DNA from 3 places in the Pseudomonas sp. GNP014 genome. Region 2 is predicted to be linked to each of the others. Evidence: predicted binding sites of a transcription regulator. Region 2 holds the regulator's gene; each other region holds the start of a gene.
The links. The regulator FliA, encoded in region 2, starts transcription of late flagellar genes. The targets are predictions, from matches to a motif close to CTAAAGTTTNNNNNNNNNNNGCCGNTAA.
Positions count from the first base shown of each region.

Region 1 (4,664 bases), 2.9 Mb from region 2:
ACAACCGATGTTTCGTGAAGCCCTGCGCCAGCGCCGTTGCCTGCTGCCGGCCAACGGCTTCTATGAATGGCGCGGGACCCAGCGCAAACGGCCGTTCTGGCTGACGCCGGGGGAGGGCTCGTCACTGTTTTTCGCGGCGATCTGGGAGGCCTATCCGGTGCAGGAGCAGATCTGGTTGAGCACGGCAGTGATTACGCAGCCGGCCTCGAGTCAGCGCCGGCCGTTGATTCTCGATGAGGCCGGGCAGGCGGCGTGGCTCGATCCCGAGACGCCTTTGCATGTGTTGCAAGGGTTGCTGGCCAGCGAACCGGCGGCGTTGCGCGAGCGGGTGCTGGCGAATCTGATCAATGATCCCAAGCTCAACGGGCCGGAGTGTCTGACCCCGGGCTGAAGCCTGCAGATCAAAAGCCCCTCACCCTAACCCTCTCCCGGAGGGAGAGGGGACTGATTGGGGGATATTGACGGAATACACCGACTGGAAGGTTTTTCACCGAATCCATAATCGCCACGATTTTTCAGGTCGATGTATGACGGTAGACAACTCGGTCAGTCCCCTCTCCCTTTGGGAGAGGGTTAGGGTGAGGGCCTTTTGGCTTTTCAGACCTTGAACTGATTGATCAACCGCCGCTGCTGCTCCGCCAGTTTGGTCAAATCCGCGCTCGCTGAACTCGACTCATCCGCACCGCCCGCCACTTCATTCGCCACCTGACCGATATTGATCACGTTACGGTTGATGTCATCGGCCACCGCGCTCTGTTCTTCCGCCGCGCTGGCAATCTGCGTATTCATGTCGTTGATCACCGACACCGCCTGAGTGATCGTCTCCAGCGCCTCGGCGGCTTTCGCCGCGTGTTGCACACTTTCGTCGGTGCGGTTCTGGCTGTCTTCCATGACCCGCACCACATCGCGGGTGCCCTGTTGCAATTGCTGGATCATGGTCTGGATTTCTTCGGTGGCTTTCTGGGTCTTCTGCGCCAGATTGCGCACCTCGTCCGCCACCACGGCAAAACCACGACCCTGCTCGCCGGCACGCGCCGCTTCGATGGCGGCGTTCAGCGCCAACAGGTTGGTCTGCTCGGCGATGCCGCGAATGGCGGTGAGGATGGCGTTGATGTTCTCGCTGTCCTTGGCCAGGGTCTGCACCACATCGACAGCCTTGCCGATTTCCAGCGCCAACACGCCGATCGAATTGGACGTGTCGCGCACGATCTGCATGCCCTGACTGGCTGCCTGATCCGCATGACTGGCGGCTTGTGCGGCCTGAGTGGCATTGCGCGCGACATCCTGCGCGGTGGCGGTCATTTCCTGCACCGCCGTGGCGACCTGATCGATCTCGGCCATTTGTTTCTGGATGCCGATGTTGGTGCGAATCGCGATATCAGCCGTGTGTTCCGAGGAATCGCTGACGCTCTGCACTGACGTCACCACTTGGGTGATCATTGCCTGCAACTTGGCGAGGAAGGTGTTGAAGCCCTTGGCGATCGAACCCAGTTCATCGCTGCGATCGCTGGTCAAACGTCGGGTCAGATCGCCTTCGCCTTGGGCGATGTCATTGAGCATCGCAACCATTTGTTTCAGCGGTCGGGCGATGCCGTGGCCGACCAGCCAGATCACCAGCAGGCCGAGGCCGGCGATGATCAGGCCGACCATGGCCATGCCGAAGGTGTCGGATTTGCGCTGGGCCTCCAGATCGCCCTGCAGTTTTTGCAGGTCGGCCATCACCGCGTTGAGCGGTAATTGCAGCATCAATGTCCAGCGTGCGTCGGTCTGGCCGATGCCGAAGGGCAGGTACAGTTCGATGCGGCCCTTGTCCTTGTTCACCGAATAGGTGACTTCGCCGCGCTTGAGACTGGCCATGCTGGCGATCTGTTCGGCGTCGAGAATGTCGCTGACCTTCTCACCGAATTTGCTTGGGTCCTTGGTGTAGGCAACGATCCGGCCATTGCCGCCGATCAGGGCCATTTGTCCGGCGCCACTGTAGAGTTTCTGGTTGGCGCCCAGAAGCATTTCCTGGATGAAGTTCACCGACAGGTCAGCGCCAACGATGCCCTGGAACGCGCCGTTGAGCATGATCGGTTCAATAAAGGAGGCGAGCATGACGATCTTGTCGCCGACTTTGTACGGCGCCGGATCGATCACGCAGGATTTCTTGGTTTCTTTCGAGCACAGGTAGTACTCGCTGGCGCGCACGCCGGTGGACAGGGTTTTCTGGTCGTCGACGTCCACCAGTTTGTCCAGGCCGAGGGTGCCGTCATCGTTGCGGAACCACCACGGCAGGAAACGTCCGTTGGCCGCGTCGATCCCTACCACGCTGGTGCCGACGTAGGCCGCGTCATTGTGGTCGAGGGCGTTTTTTTCCCAGCCGATGTAGGTGCCGAGAATTTTCGGGTTCTTTTCAACGTTCTCTTTGATCAGGCTGATCAGTTGTTCGCGGCTGACGGTCAGACGTGGCTGGCCGTCGGCACCTGGTGTGCCGAGCAGGGCGTTGACCCGCACCAGGCCGCCGGCAATCAACAGTGGCGCTTCGAGTTCACGCTGGATCTGGCTGACCTGAGTCTGCGCCAGCGAGGTCAGGCGCTGTTCGATGACCTGCTCGAACTGGGTCTGGGTGCGCTGTTGCACCATCTCTTGCGTGCGGGCGCCGGAGAACAGCGCATACAGCACCAGCGCAACGACCACGCTGAGCACGATGGCGCCGGCCAGGGCGGCGACGGAAAACTGGATCGACTTGAACTTCATGGGAGCTCCGCACGCAAGAGGACGTCTGCGCTGTTGTATCGGCAGCCGGCATTGGGCCATGAGTGCGAGCAGGTGCAATTGAAAGCCGATGTCGCAAATGGATCAGTGCGCGACGCAGTTGCACGGGACTTGGCGGTCGCTGTGAATTTTTTACGACAGCGCTGGTGGGAAACATCTGAAAGTCGCTGCAACACGTCCGTTGTATCTGGCGTCGATACAATTACCCGCCTAGGATACGCGGCAGGTTTTCAGGGAGCTTTTGAATGAACAAGACATTGGTTGTAAGTGCACTGAGCGCAGCGCTGTTGCTGGCCGGTTGTCAGTCGGTCAACACCACCAGCGGCGGCGCCGTGGGTGTGGAGCGCAAGCAGTACATGTTCAGCATGCTGTCCTCGCAAGAGGTCGACCAGATGTATGCCCAGTCGTATCAGAAGACCGTTGGCGAGGCGTCCAGCAAAGGTGTGCTCGACAAGACCAGCCCGGAGGCCAAACGGGTGCAGGCGATTGCCAACCGCCTGATCGCCCAGGCGCCGAACTTCCGTCCGGATGCGGCGCAGTGGCAGTGGGAAGTCAATCTGATCAAGAGCGATGAGCTCAACGCCAACTGTGGGCCGGGCGGCAAGATCATTTTCTACACCGGGCTGATCGACAGCCTGAAACTGACCGACGATGAAATCGCCGCGGTCATGGGCCATGAAATCGCCCACGCCTTGCGCGAGCACGGTCGTGAAGCGATGTCCAAGGCCTATGGCATTGAAATGGCCAAGCAAGGCGCGGGTGCACTGCTCGGTCTTGGTCAGGACAGCCTGGCGCTGGCCGACACCGTGGCCAACTACGGCATGACCCTGCCCAACAGCCGCGCCAACGAAAACGAAGCCGACCTGATCGGTCTCGAGCTGGCCGCCCGCGCCGGGTACAACCCGAACGCGGCGATCACCCTGTGGAACAAGATGAGCAAGGCCTCGGAAGGCGCACCGCCGGAGTTCATGAGCACGCACCCGGCGTCGTCCAGCCGGATCGCCTCGTTGCAGGCGGCGATTCCGAAGGTCATGCCGCTTTACAACAGTAGTAAGCAGTAAGCTGCAAGCTGCAAGCTGCAAGTCAAAGCAGACACGCTTGGCTTGCAGCTCGTTGCTTGAAGCTTGAAGCTTGTAGCTGCTTTAAACCCAGCCACTGCTCTGCATCGCCTTGTACACCGCCACGATTGCCAGAATCATGAATGCCGAGGCCGCGAGGCGACGGATCAAGGTCAGCGGCAATTTGTCCGCGGCAAAGTTACCCGCCAATACCACTGGCACGTTGGCAATCAACATGCCCGCCGTAGTACCGATAATCACCAGCCACAGTTCCGGATATTGCGCGGCGAGCATCACCGTCGCGACCTGAGTCTTGTCGCCCATTTCGGCGAGGAAAAACGCAATCAGCGTGGTCAGAAACGGCCCGAACTTGCGTGCGGTGCTGGTTTCATCGTCATCCATTTTGTCCGGAACCAGCGTCCACAGCGCAGTGGCCGTAAAGCTTGCGGCGAGAATCCAGTGCAGCGTCGCATTCGAGAAGAAGCTGCCAAACCAGGCACCTACCGCACCGGCTGCCGCGTGGTTGGCCAGGGTCGCGGCGACAATACCGGCAATGATCGGCCAGGGTTTGCGAAAGCGAGCGGCGAGAATCAGTGCGAGCAGTTGCGTCTTGTCGCCGATTTCGGCCAAGGCAACGATTGCGGTGGGAACGAGTAATGAGTCCAGCATCAGGATTTCCTAAGGGGCGGGTCGACACGGCTATGACACGTACAGCCTTCCCGCCCCGGGTAAGGTGTGCGTGTCATAGGTCTTGTCAAACCCTGCGAACCGTCTGGTGCGGTCGCTTGGGTCGCATGCGCCATGATCTGAGGATCAAGTATGTTGACGCATGCCGGACGAGCTTGGCGC
Region 1 is NZ_JBTGUS010000001.1:107,823-112,486, reverse strand. It holds gene ACXX9E_RS00500 (SOS response-associated peptidase) at 1-391, shown strand, start outside; gene ACXX9E_RS00495 (methyl-accepting chemotaxis protein) at 598-2,739, opposite strand; gene ACXX9E_RS00490 (M48 family metallopeptidase) at 3,003-3,818, shown strand; gene ACXX9E_RS00485 (TMEM165/GDT1 family protein) at 3,900-4,484, opposite strand; yybP-ykoY riboswitch at 4,572-4,664, opposite strand, start outside.
Region 1: a site for FliA is predicted at 2,775-2,802, ahead of ACXX9E_RS00495 (methyl-accepting chemotaxis protein). Genes of this name have one in related genera too.

Region 2 (4,664 bases):
CCGTTGACGGCCGGCCTGCCGCTGACTGCTGCCGAACCGTTGAGCGAGCCGGCCTACACCGCTCCGGCGCGTCCGGCCCCGGCACCTGCGCAGTCCTCCGGCGGTGTCGACCCGCGTGCGCTGGACTCGATGCGCTTCGAATTGAACAGCCTGCGCGAACTGATGGAAGTGCAGCTTGGCACCCTGGCCTGGAATCAGCTGCAAGGCAGCCGCCCGGCGCAGGCCAATCTGTATCGCCGTCTGCAGCGCATCGGCCTGTCCGGCCCGCTGTCGCGCGATCTGCTGTCGATGATCACCGATATCGAAGAGCCGCGTCAGGCCTGGCGCATGTTGCTCGCGCATCTGGCGCGGATGATTGCCGTGCCGGAAGTCGAGCCGCTGGAAGAGGGCGGGGTGATTGCGATGGTCGGCCCGGCCGGCATGGGCAAGACCACCACGCTGGCCAAACTGGCCGCGCGTTATGTGCTCAAATACGGCGCGCACAACGTGGCGCTGGTGAGCATGGACAGCTTCCGCATCGGTGCACAGGAACAGCTCAAGACCCTCGGGCGGATTCTCAATGTGCCGGTGACGCACGTTGATCCGGGCCAGTCGCTGGTGCAGGCGCTGGATCCGTTGCTGCGCAAACGCGTGGTGCTGATTGATACTGCCGGCCTGCAAGCCAGCGATCCGGCCCTGCGCATGCAGCTGGAAAGTCTGGCCGGGCGCGGTATCCGTTCAAAAAATTATCTGGTGCTGGCAACCACCAGCCAGAAACAGGTTCTAACCGCCGCTTATCACAGTTACAAGCGTTGCGGGCTTGCCGGGTGCATCCTGACTAAACTGGATGAAACGGCCAGCCTTGGCGAAGTGTTGAGCCTGGCGATCAGTCATGAATTGCCGGTCGCGTACCTGACCGATGGCCCACGGATTCCGGATGATCTGCATCTGCCGCGCCGTCATCAACTGGTCAGCCGCGCCGTCAGCGTGCAAATGCAGGAAGAACCCAGCGAAGAAGCCATGGCTGACATGTTCGCTGATATCTATCACAGCCCGACCAAGCAGGTAGGCTGAGGTATTCATGAACAGTTTTTGTACCTACATCGATGGCCTGCCATGCATTGTTCCGGTTGTGAACGCGCAGCCAGTAATGTGGCCTCCGTCTATGCAAGACAAGGTAAAGAAATAACATGGGCAGCATGCATCCCGTACAGGTGATCGCGGTGACCGGCGGCAAAGGTGGCGTCGGCAAGACTAACGTGTCAGTGAACTTGTCTCTGGCGCTGGCAGAGCTTGGCCGTCGGGTCATGCTGCTGGACGCCGACCTGGGGCTGGCGAACGTCGACGTTCTGCTGGGACTGACCCCCAAACGTACTTTGGCCGACGTGATCGAAGGCCGCTGCGAGCTGCGCGACGTCCTGTTGCAGGGCCCCGGCGGGATCCGCATCGTGCCGGCCGCTTCCGGCACCCAGAGCATGGTGCACCTGAGCCCGGCGCAGCACGCCGGCCTGATTCAGGCGTTCAGCGACATCGGCGACAATCTCGACGTGCTGGTGATCGACACCGCTGCGGGTATTGGTGACTCGGTAGTCAGTTTTGTACGCGCCGCGCAGGAAGTGTTGCTGGTGGTCTGCGACGAGCCGACGTCCATTACCGACGCCTACGCGCTTATCAAACTGCTCAACCGCGATTACGGCATGAACCGCTTCCGCGTGCTGGCCAACATGGCCCAGAGCCCGCAGGAAGGGCGCAACCTGTTCGCCAAGTTGACCAAGGTCACGGATCGCTTCCTTGACGTGGCCCTACAATACGTCGGCGCCGTGCCTTACGACGAAAGCGTGCGTAAGGCGGTGCAGAAGCAGCGTGCGGTCTATGAAGCCTTTCCGCGTTCCAAGTGCGCCCTGGCGTTCAAGGCCATCGCCCAGAAGGTCGACACCTGGCCGCTGCCGGCGAACCCGCGCGGCCACCTGGAATTTTTCGTCGAGCGCCTCGTGCAGCAAACGGCAGGACCAGTGCTATGACCGCCAGCGGTATGAATTACTACAAGAAGTCGGCACGCGACGCGCAATACGAGTTGATCGAGCGTTACGCGCCACTGGTCAAACGCATTGCCTACCACTTGCTGGCACGCTTGCCGGCCAGTGTGCAGGTCGAAGACCTGATTCAGGCCGGCATGATCGGTCTGCTCGAAGTCTCGACCAAATACGACGCCAGCAAAGGCGCCAGTTTCGAAACGTACGCGGGCATTCGAATCCGCGGCGCGATGCTCGATGAAGTCCGTAAAGGGGACTGGGCGCCACGCTCGGTTCACCGCAACACCCGTATGGTCAGCGACGCAATTCGGGCAATTGAAGCTAAAACCGGCCGTGATGCTAAAGATCACGAGGTTGCGGCCGAACTCCAATTGAGTCTCGACGATTACTACGGGATTTTGAATGACACCCTGGGCAGCCGCCTGTTCAGTTTCGACGACCTGTTGCAGGACGGCGAACACGAAGGGCTGCACGAGGATGGCGCCAGTGCTCATCTTGAGCCGTCACGCGATCTGGAAGATGAACGTTTCCAGGCCGCACTGGCGGACGCGATTGCCAATTTGCCGGAGCGTGAGCGACTGGTGTTGGCGCTGTACTACGACGAAGAGCTGAACCTCAAGGAAATCGGTGAAGTCCTTGGCGTCAGTGAGTCGCGGGTCAGCCAGTTACACAGCCAGTGCGCGGCCCGCTTGCGGGGGCGTTTGGGGGAGTGGCGAGCGCGCTGAAGGCAGTGTGGGGACACTGCGAACGAGGCTGGTGCGGTGATGAACGGCACCGGTCTTGCTCTGTTGTGCTCCAGACAGTCTTCGAGTGCTACGCCGGATTGATTGAAATGGCGCGTCCAGGTGCTGGGCGCGTTTAAGACTGCTTGGAGGTCGAATTGGACAAGAACATGAAAATCCTCATCGTTGATGACTTCTCAACGATGCGGCGGATCATCAAGAACCTGCTGCGTGATCTGGGGTTCACCAACACCGTCGAGGCCGACGATGGCACCACTGCCATTCCGGTGCTCAACAGCGGAAGCATCGACTTTCTGGTAACGGACTGGAACATGCCGGGCATGACCGGTATCGACCTGCTGCGCCACGTGCGTGCCGATGAAAAACTCAAGCACCTGCCGGTGCTGATGGTGACGGCAGAAGCCAAGCGTGAGCAGATCATCGAAGCGGCCCAGGCCGGTGTGAACGGCTACGTGGTCAAACCTTTCACGGCTCAGGCGCTGAAAGAAAAAATCGAGAAGATTTTCGAACGCATCGGCTGATGAACGCGCGGGGGAGCTATGGAGCATAACGAATCTTCACAGGGCGATTTCGAGTCGACCCTGAAAAAACACGCGGTCGAACTGGTCGAGAGCCTTGAAAAAGGCAGGTTCGGCGACGCTGTGCAACTGATCCATGAGCTCAATCAGACCCGTGACCGCGGCCTGTATCAGGAAGTGGGCAAGCTCACGCGCGAACTGCACAGTGCGATCGTCAACTTCCAGATTGATCCGCACATGCCGCAGGCCGAGGAAGTGTCGCAAATCACCGACGCCACCGAACGCCTGGGCTATGTGGTCAAGCTGACTGAAGCCGCGGCCAACCGCACCATGGATCTGGTGGAAAGCGCCACCCCGGTGGTCAATGGCCTGGCTGACGAAGCCCAGGCCCTGAGCACCGATTGGGGTCGCTTCATGCGTCGCGAGGTCGGGGCTGAAGAGTTCCGCGAACTGGCGCGTCGGGTCGACGGTTTTCTGTCGCGCAGCAGCACGGACAACCGTGCGGTGTCGAGCAACCTCAACGACATCCTGCTGGCCCAGGATTACCAGGACCTGACCGGTCAGGTGATCAAGCGCGTGACCCAACTGGTCACCGAAGTCGAAAGCAATTTGCTCAAACTCGTGCTCATGGCCAGTCAGGTGGACCGCTTTGCGGGCATCGAACATGACCGCGCCGCGATGCTTGCAGAAAAAGATCCACAAAAACATCTCTCGCAGGGTGAAGGTCCGCAGATTCATGCCGATAAACGAGAAGACGTTGTGTCCGGTCAGGACGATGTGGACGATTTGCTATCCAGCCTTGGATTTTGAGTTTTAGGTTTTTAGACCTGTAGGAGCACCCCATTAATGAGCTTCGGCGCCGATGAAGAGATCCTTCAGGATTTCCTGGTTGAGGCCGGCGAGATTCTTGAGCAACTGTCCGAACAACTGGTTGAGCTGGAAAGCCGCCCGGATGATGCAGATCTGCTCAACGCAATTTTTCGCGGTTTCCATACTGTAAAAGGGGGCGCCGGCTTCCTTCAGCTCAACGAGCTGGTGGAGTGCTGTCACATCGCCGAAAACGTGTTCGACATCCTGCGCAAGGGTGAACGCCGCGTTGATGCCGAACTGATGGACGTGGTGCTCGAAGCACTGGACGCGGTGAACAGCATGTTCAGCGAAGTCCGTGAACGTGCCCCGATCACCGCCGCCACCCCGGAACTGCTGGCCGCGCTGGCGCGTCTGGCCGAGCCGCAAACGGCCGATGAAGCCCCGGCTTCACCGGTGGCCGAGATGATCGAAGAACTGGTCGTCGAAGGCGATTCCGGCGATTCGGGCGACATCACCGATAACGAATTCGAACAACTGCTGGACTCGCTGAACGCCGTCAAGGCCGAAGCCGAAGCCCCGGT
Region 2 is NZ_JBTGUS010000001.1:3,003,449-3,008,112, forward strand. It holds gene flhF (flagellar biosynthesis GTPase FlhF) at 1-1,053, shown strand, start outside; gene fleN (flagellar synthesis regulator FleN) at 1,170-2,000, shown strand; gene fliA (RNA polymerase sigma factor FliA) at 1,997-2,737, shown strand; gene ACXX9E_RS13510 (chemotaxis response regulator CheY) at 2,905-3,276, shown strand; gene ACXX9E_RS13515 (protein phosphatase CheZ) at 3,295-4,083, shown strand; gene ACXX9E_RS13520 (chemotaxis protein CheA) at 4,120-4,664, shown strand, end outside.

Region 3 (4,664 bases), 2.8 Mb from region 2:
CGTCAACATGTCGCAGGATCTGGCGCGCCTGCTCAATCAGGCTGATCGCCTGGCTCAACAGAAGGGCGACCAGTTCATTTCCAGTGAGCTGGTGCTGCTCGCGGCGATGGACGAGAACAGCAAGCTCGGCAAGTTGCTGCTCGGCCAGGGCGTGAGCAAGAAAGCCCTGGAAAACGCGATCAACAACCTGCGTGGCGGTGAAGCGGTCAATGACGCGAACCACGAAGAGTCGCGCCAGGCGCTGGACAAGTACACCGTCGACCTGACCAAGCGCGCCGAAGAGGGCAAGCTCGACCCGGTGATCGGCCGTGACGACGAAATCCGTCGCACCATTCAGGTTCTGCAACGCCGGACCAAGAACAACCCGGTGTTGATCGGCGAGCCTGGCGTAGGTAAAACCGCGATTGCCGAGGGTCTGGCCCAGCGCATCATCAACGGCGAAGTGCCGGACGGCCTCAAGGGCAAGCGTTTGTTGTCGCTGGACATGGGCGCGCTGATTGCCGGCGCCAAGTATCGCGGGGAGTTCGAAGAACGCCTGAAATCGCTGCTCAACGAGCTGTCGAAACAGGAAGGGCAGATCATTCTGTTTATCGACGAACTGCACACCATGGTCGGCGCCGGCAAAGGCGAAGGCTCGATGGACGCCGGCAATATGCTCAAACCTGCGCTGGCACGCGGTGAGCTGCACTGCGTCGGTGCGACCACGCTCAACGAGTACCGCCAATATATAGAGAAGGATGCGGCCCTCGAGCGGCGCTTCCAGAAAGTGTTGGTGGACGAGCCGAGTGAAGAAGACACCATCGCCATCCTGCGTGGCCTCAAGGAGCGTTATGAGGTTCACCACAAGGTCGCGATCACCGACGGCGCGATCATCGCGGCGGCCAAGCTCAGCCATCGCTACATCACTGACCGGCAGCTGCCGGACAAGGCCATCGACCTGATCGACGAAGCGGCCAGCCGTATCCGCATGGAAATCGACTCCAAGCCGGAAGTGCTCGATCGTCTTGAGCGGCGCCTGATTCAGTTGAAGGTCGAATCCCAGGCACTGAAGAAAGAAAGCGATGAAGCGGCCATGAAGCGCCTGGAAAAACTTCAGGAAGAAATTGTCCGACTCGAGCGTGAGTACTCGGACCTGGAAGAAATCTGGAACTCGGAAAAAGCCGAGGTGCAGGGTTCTGCGCAGATTCAGCAGAAGATCGAACAGTCCCGTCAGGAACTGGAAGCCGCGCGCCGCAAAGGCGATCTCAATCGCATGGCCGAGCTGCAATACGGGGTGATCCCGGACCTGGAGCGCAGTCTGCAAATGGTCGACCAGCACGGCAAGAGCGAAAACCAGTTGCTGCGCAGCAAGGTGACCGAAGAGGAAATCGCCGAAGTCGTTTCGAAGTGGACCGGTATTCCGGTATCGAAAATGCTCGAAGGCGAGCGCGACAAGCTGATGAAGATGGAAAGCCTGTTGCACCAACGTGTGATCGGTCAGGACGAAGCCGTGGTGGCGGTGGCCAACGCAGTGCGGCGTTCCCGTGCCGGGTTGTCCGACCCGAATCGTCCGAGCGGTTCGTTCATGTTCCTCGGCCCGACCGGTGTCGGTAAAACCGAGCTGTGCAAGGCGCTGGCCGAGTTCCTCTTTGATACTGAAGAGGCGATGGTGCGGATCGACATGTCCGAGTTCATGGAGAAACATTCCGTGGCTCGTCTGATCGGTGCACCACCGGGCTACGTCGGCTACGAGGAGGGCGGTTACCTGACCGAAGCGGTACGGCGCAAGCCTTACTCGGTGATCCTGCTGGACGAGGTCGAGAAGGCGCACCCGGATGTGTTCAACATCCTCCTGCAAGTGCTCGAAGACGGTCGTCTGACCGACAGCCATGGCCGCACGGTGGACTTCCGTAATACGGTTATCGTCATGACCTCTAACCTGGGCTCTGTGCAGATTCAGGAGCTGGTCGGTGATCGCGAGGCGCAGCGTGCTGCGGTGATGGATGCGCTGACGTCGCACTTCCGTCCGGAGTTCATCAACCGGGTCGACGAAGTGGTGATCTTCGAGCCTCTGGCGCGGGATCAGATCGCAGGCATTACCGAGATCCAACTGGGCCGTCTACGCAGTCGTCTGGCCGAGCGCGAGCTGAAGCTGGAACTGAGTCCGGAAGCAATGGACAAGCTGATTGCCGTCGGTTACGACCCGGTTTACGGCGCACGTCCTTTGAAACGGGCGATCCAGCGCTGGATCGAAAACCCGCTGGCGCAATTGATCCTCTCGGGGCACTTCATGCCTGGCGAAACCGCGACCGGCACCGTCGAGAACGACGAAATCGTTTTCAACTGAGCCAAAGCGCCAAGGAAAAAAGGAGGGCCCCACATTGTGGGGCCTTTTTTTTCGTTAGGCTGTTGAACTCAAAGGAAAAGGCTTGTAAAGTGCGCCCCGCAGTCAGTCACCGGCAGCGTTTCAATCCTCTGGGTTGAAAACTGAAATAAGTTGCAAATCATTAACTTGAAAGCAATTTAGGGGGTTGACAGAGGTGTTCTAGGTTGTAGAATAGCGCGCCTCAGACACACGAACGCAGCGATGCGAAAACGGTGTCGAGAAGCTTCAGGTTTCACAGTTGTAAATTGAAATATGTAGTTCCGTGATAGCTCAGTCGGTAGAGCAAATGACTGTTAATCATTGGGTCCCAGGTTCGAGTCCTGGTCACGGAGCCAATTTCAAACCGGGGTATAGCGCAGTCCGGTAGCGCGCCTGCTTTGGGAGCAGGATGTCAGGAGTTCGAATCCCCTTACCCCGACCATTTTTGGGTCGTTAGCTCAGTTGGTAGAGCAGTTGGCTTTTAACCAATTGGTCGTAGGTTCGAATCCCACACGACCCACCATTTTTGAAACCAGGTAACACTGGGATCGAATCTTAAGATCAGAGGCCAAAAGCGCTGATCGAAGAAGGCGATCTTTGAAAGGTCGCCTTTTTTTTACCGGGGTATAGCGCAGTCCGGTAGCGCGCCTGCTTTGGGAGCAGGATGTCAGGAGTTCGAATCCCCTTACCCCGACCATATTAAAAATCCTCGTATCGAAAGATACGGGGATTTTTTTTGTCCCTCGAAAAGGCAATTCCTTTCAAGTCATCGTACAACTGGCCGATAGCCCGCTAACACGAGGGGACTGCCATGGCTTTCGCCCCTTGAATCTGGCCAATACAAGAATAAGGGCGTTCGTCATGTTGCTTCGTCAGTTGAATATTGCTCCCCGGGCTGCCTTGGGATTCGCCCTGATCGCGGTGTTGGTGGCATTGCTTGGCGTATTTGCGCTGGGGCAGATGTCGAGCATTCGCGACAGTGAGGTCGCGGTAGAAAATCAGTGGCTGCCGAGTATTCGTGGCGGCGACGAGATTCGCGAGATCATGCTGCGCATCCGCACCATCTCGTTGCGCATGGCGTTGGATCAGGACGCGAACAATATCGCCACCTACCGTAGCCAGATGGACACCCGCGACAAGGAGCTGAGCGAGAAAATCGCCGCCTACGACAAACTGGTCGACACCCCGGAAGGCCAGCAGCTGTATGACCAATTCAAAAAGACCTTCGCCGCGTATCGCAGCGGTATCGCTCAATCCTTTGCCCTCGCCGAGCAAGGCAAGCGTGATGAGTTGACCAAATTGTTGCTGGTCGACATGAAAACCGTCGTCGATGGCTCCGGCAAACAACTCAACGACCTGGCGGACCTGTTCGCCAAACAGGTCGCCGCCGAAAGCCAGAAATCCGCTGCGCACTACGAAAACTCGCGCACGATTGTCAGTTTGTTTATTGCGTTGGCCGCGCTGGCCACGGTGGCACTGGCGATGATGCTCACTCGCAGTATCGTCCGCCCGCTGAGCAGTGCCGTGAGCGCAGCAGAAAGTGTCGCGCAGGGTGATCTGACCCGACCGATCGAAACCCAGGGCAACGATGAAGTCAGTCGCTTGCTCAAGGCACTGGCGACCATGCAGCAAAACCTGCGCGAGACGCTGCAAGGCATCAGCGGCTCGGCTACGCAACTGGCGACCGCTGCCGATGAACTCAATGCAGTGACACTCGACAGTACGCAGGGGCTGCAACAACAGAACAACGAGATCGAACAGGCCGCGACGGCTGTTAATCAGATGACGGCCGCAGTGGAAGAGGTCGCACGCAATGCGGTGTCGACGTCTGACGCGACCCGTCAATCCAGCGAGTCGGCGCATCTGGGGCAGGTGCGCGTCAGTGAGACCGCCACGGCCATCAACGCCCTGGCCAGCGATGTGCAACAGACTGGCGAACTGGTGCAATCACTGGCCAATCAATCGCAGGATATCGGCAAAGTGCTGGACGTGATTCGGGCGATTGCCGAGCAGACCAACCTGCTGGCGCTCAACGCGGCGATTGAAGCGGCACGGGCCGGTGAGAGTGGGCGCGGCTTTGCTGTGGTCGCTGATGAAGTGCGGGCGCTGGCCTATCGCACGCAGCAATCGACGCAGGAGATCGAGCAAATGGTTCAGGGCATGCGCAGCGGTTCGAGCCTGGCGCTGGATTCGATGCAGGCCAGTACCGCGCGGGCGACGACCACGCTGGCGCTGGCTGAGCGTGCCGGTGAGGCGCTGCAAACCATTACCGCGTCGGTGCACGAGATCCATGAGCGCAATCTGGTCATTGCCAGCGCTG
Region 3 is NZ_JBTGUS010000001.1:236,745-241,408, reverse strand. It holds gene clpB (ATP-dependent chaperone ClpB) at 1-2,326, shown strand, start outside; tRNA gene ACXX9E_RS01150 (tRNA-Asn) at 2,625-2,700, shown strand; tRNA gene ACXX9E_RS01145 (tRNA-Pro) at 2,710-2,786, shown strand; tRNA gene ACXX9E_RS01140 (tRNA-Lys) at 2,792-2,867, shown strand; tRNA gene ACXX9E_RS01135 (tRNA-Pro) at 2,965-3,041, shown strand; gene ACXX9E_RS01130 (methyl-accepting chemotaxis protein) at 3,206-4,664, shown strand, end outside.
Region 3: a site for FliA is predicted at 3,105-3,132, ahead of ACXX9E_RS01130 (methyl-accepting chemotaxis protein). Genes of this name have one in related genera too.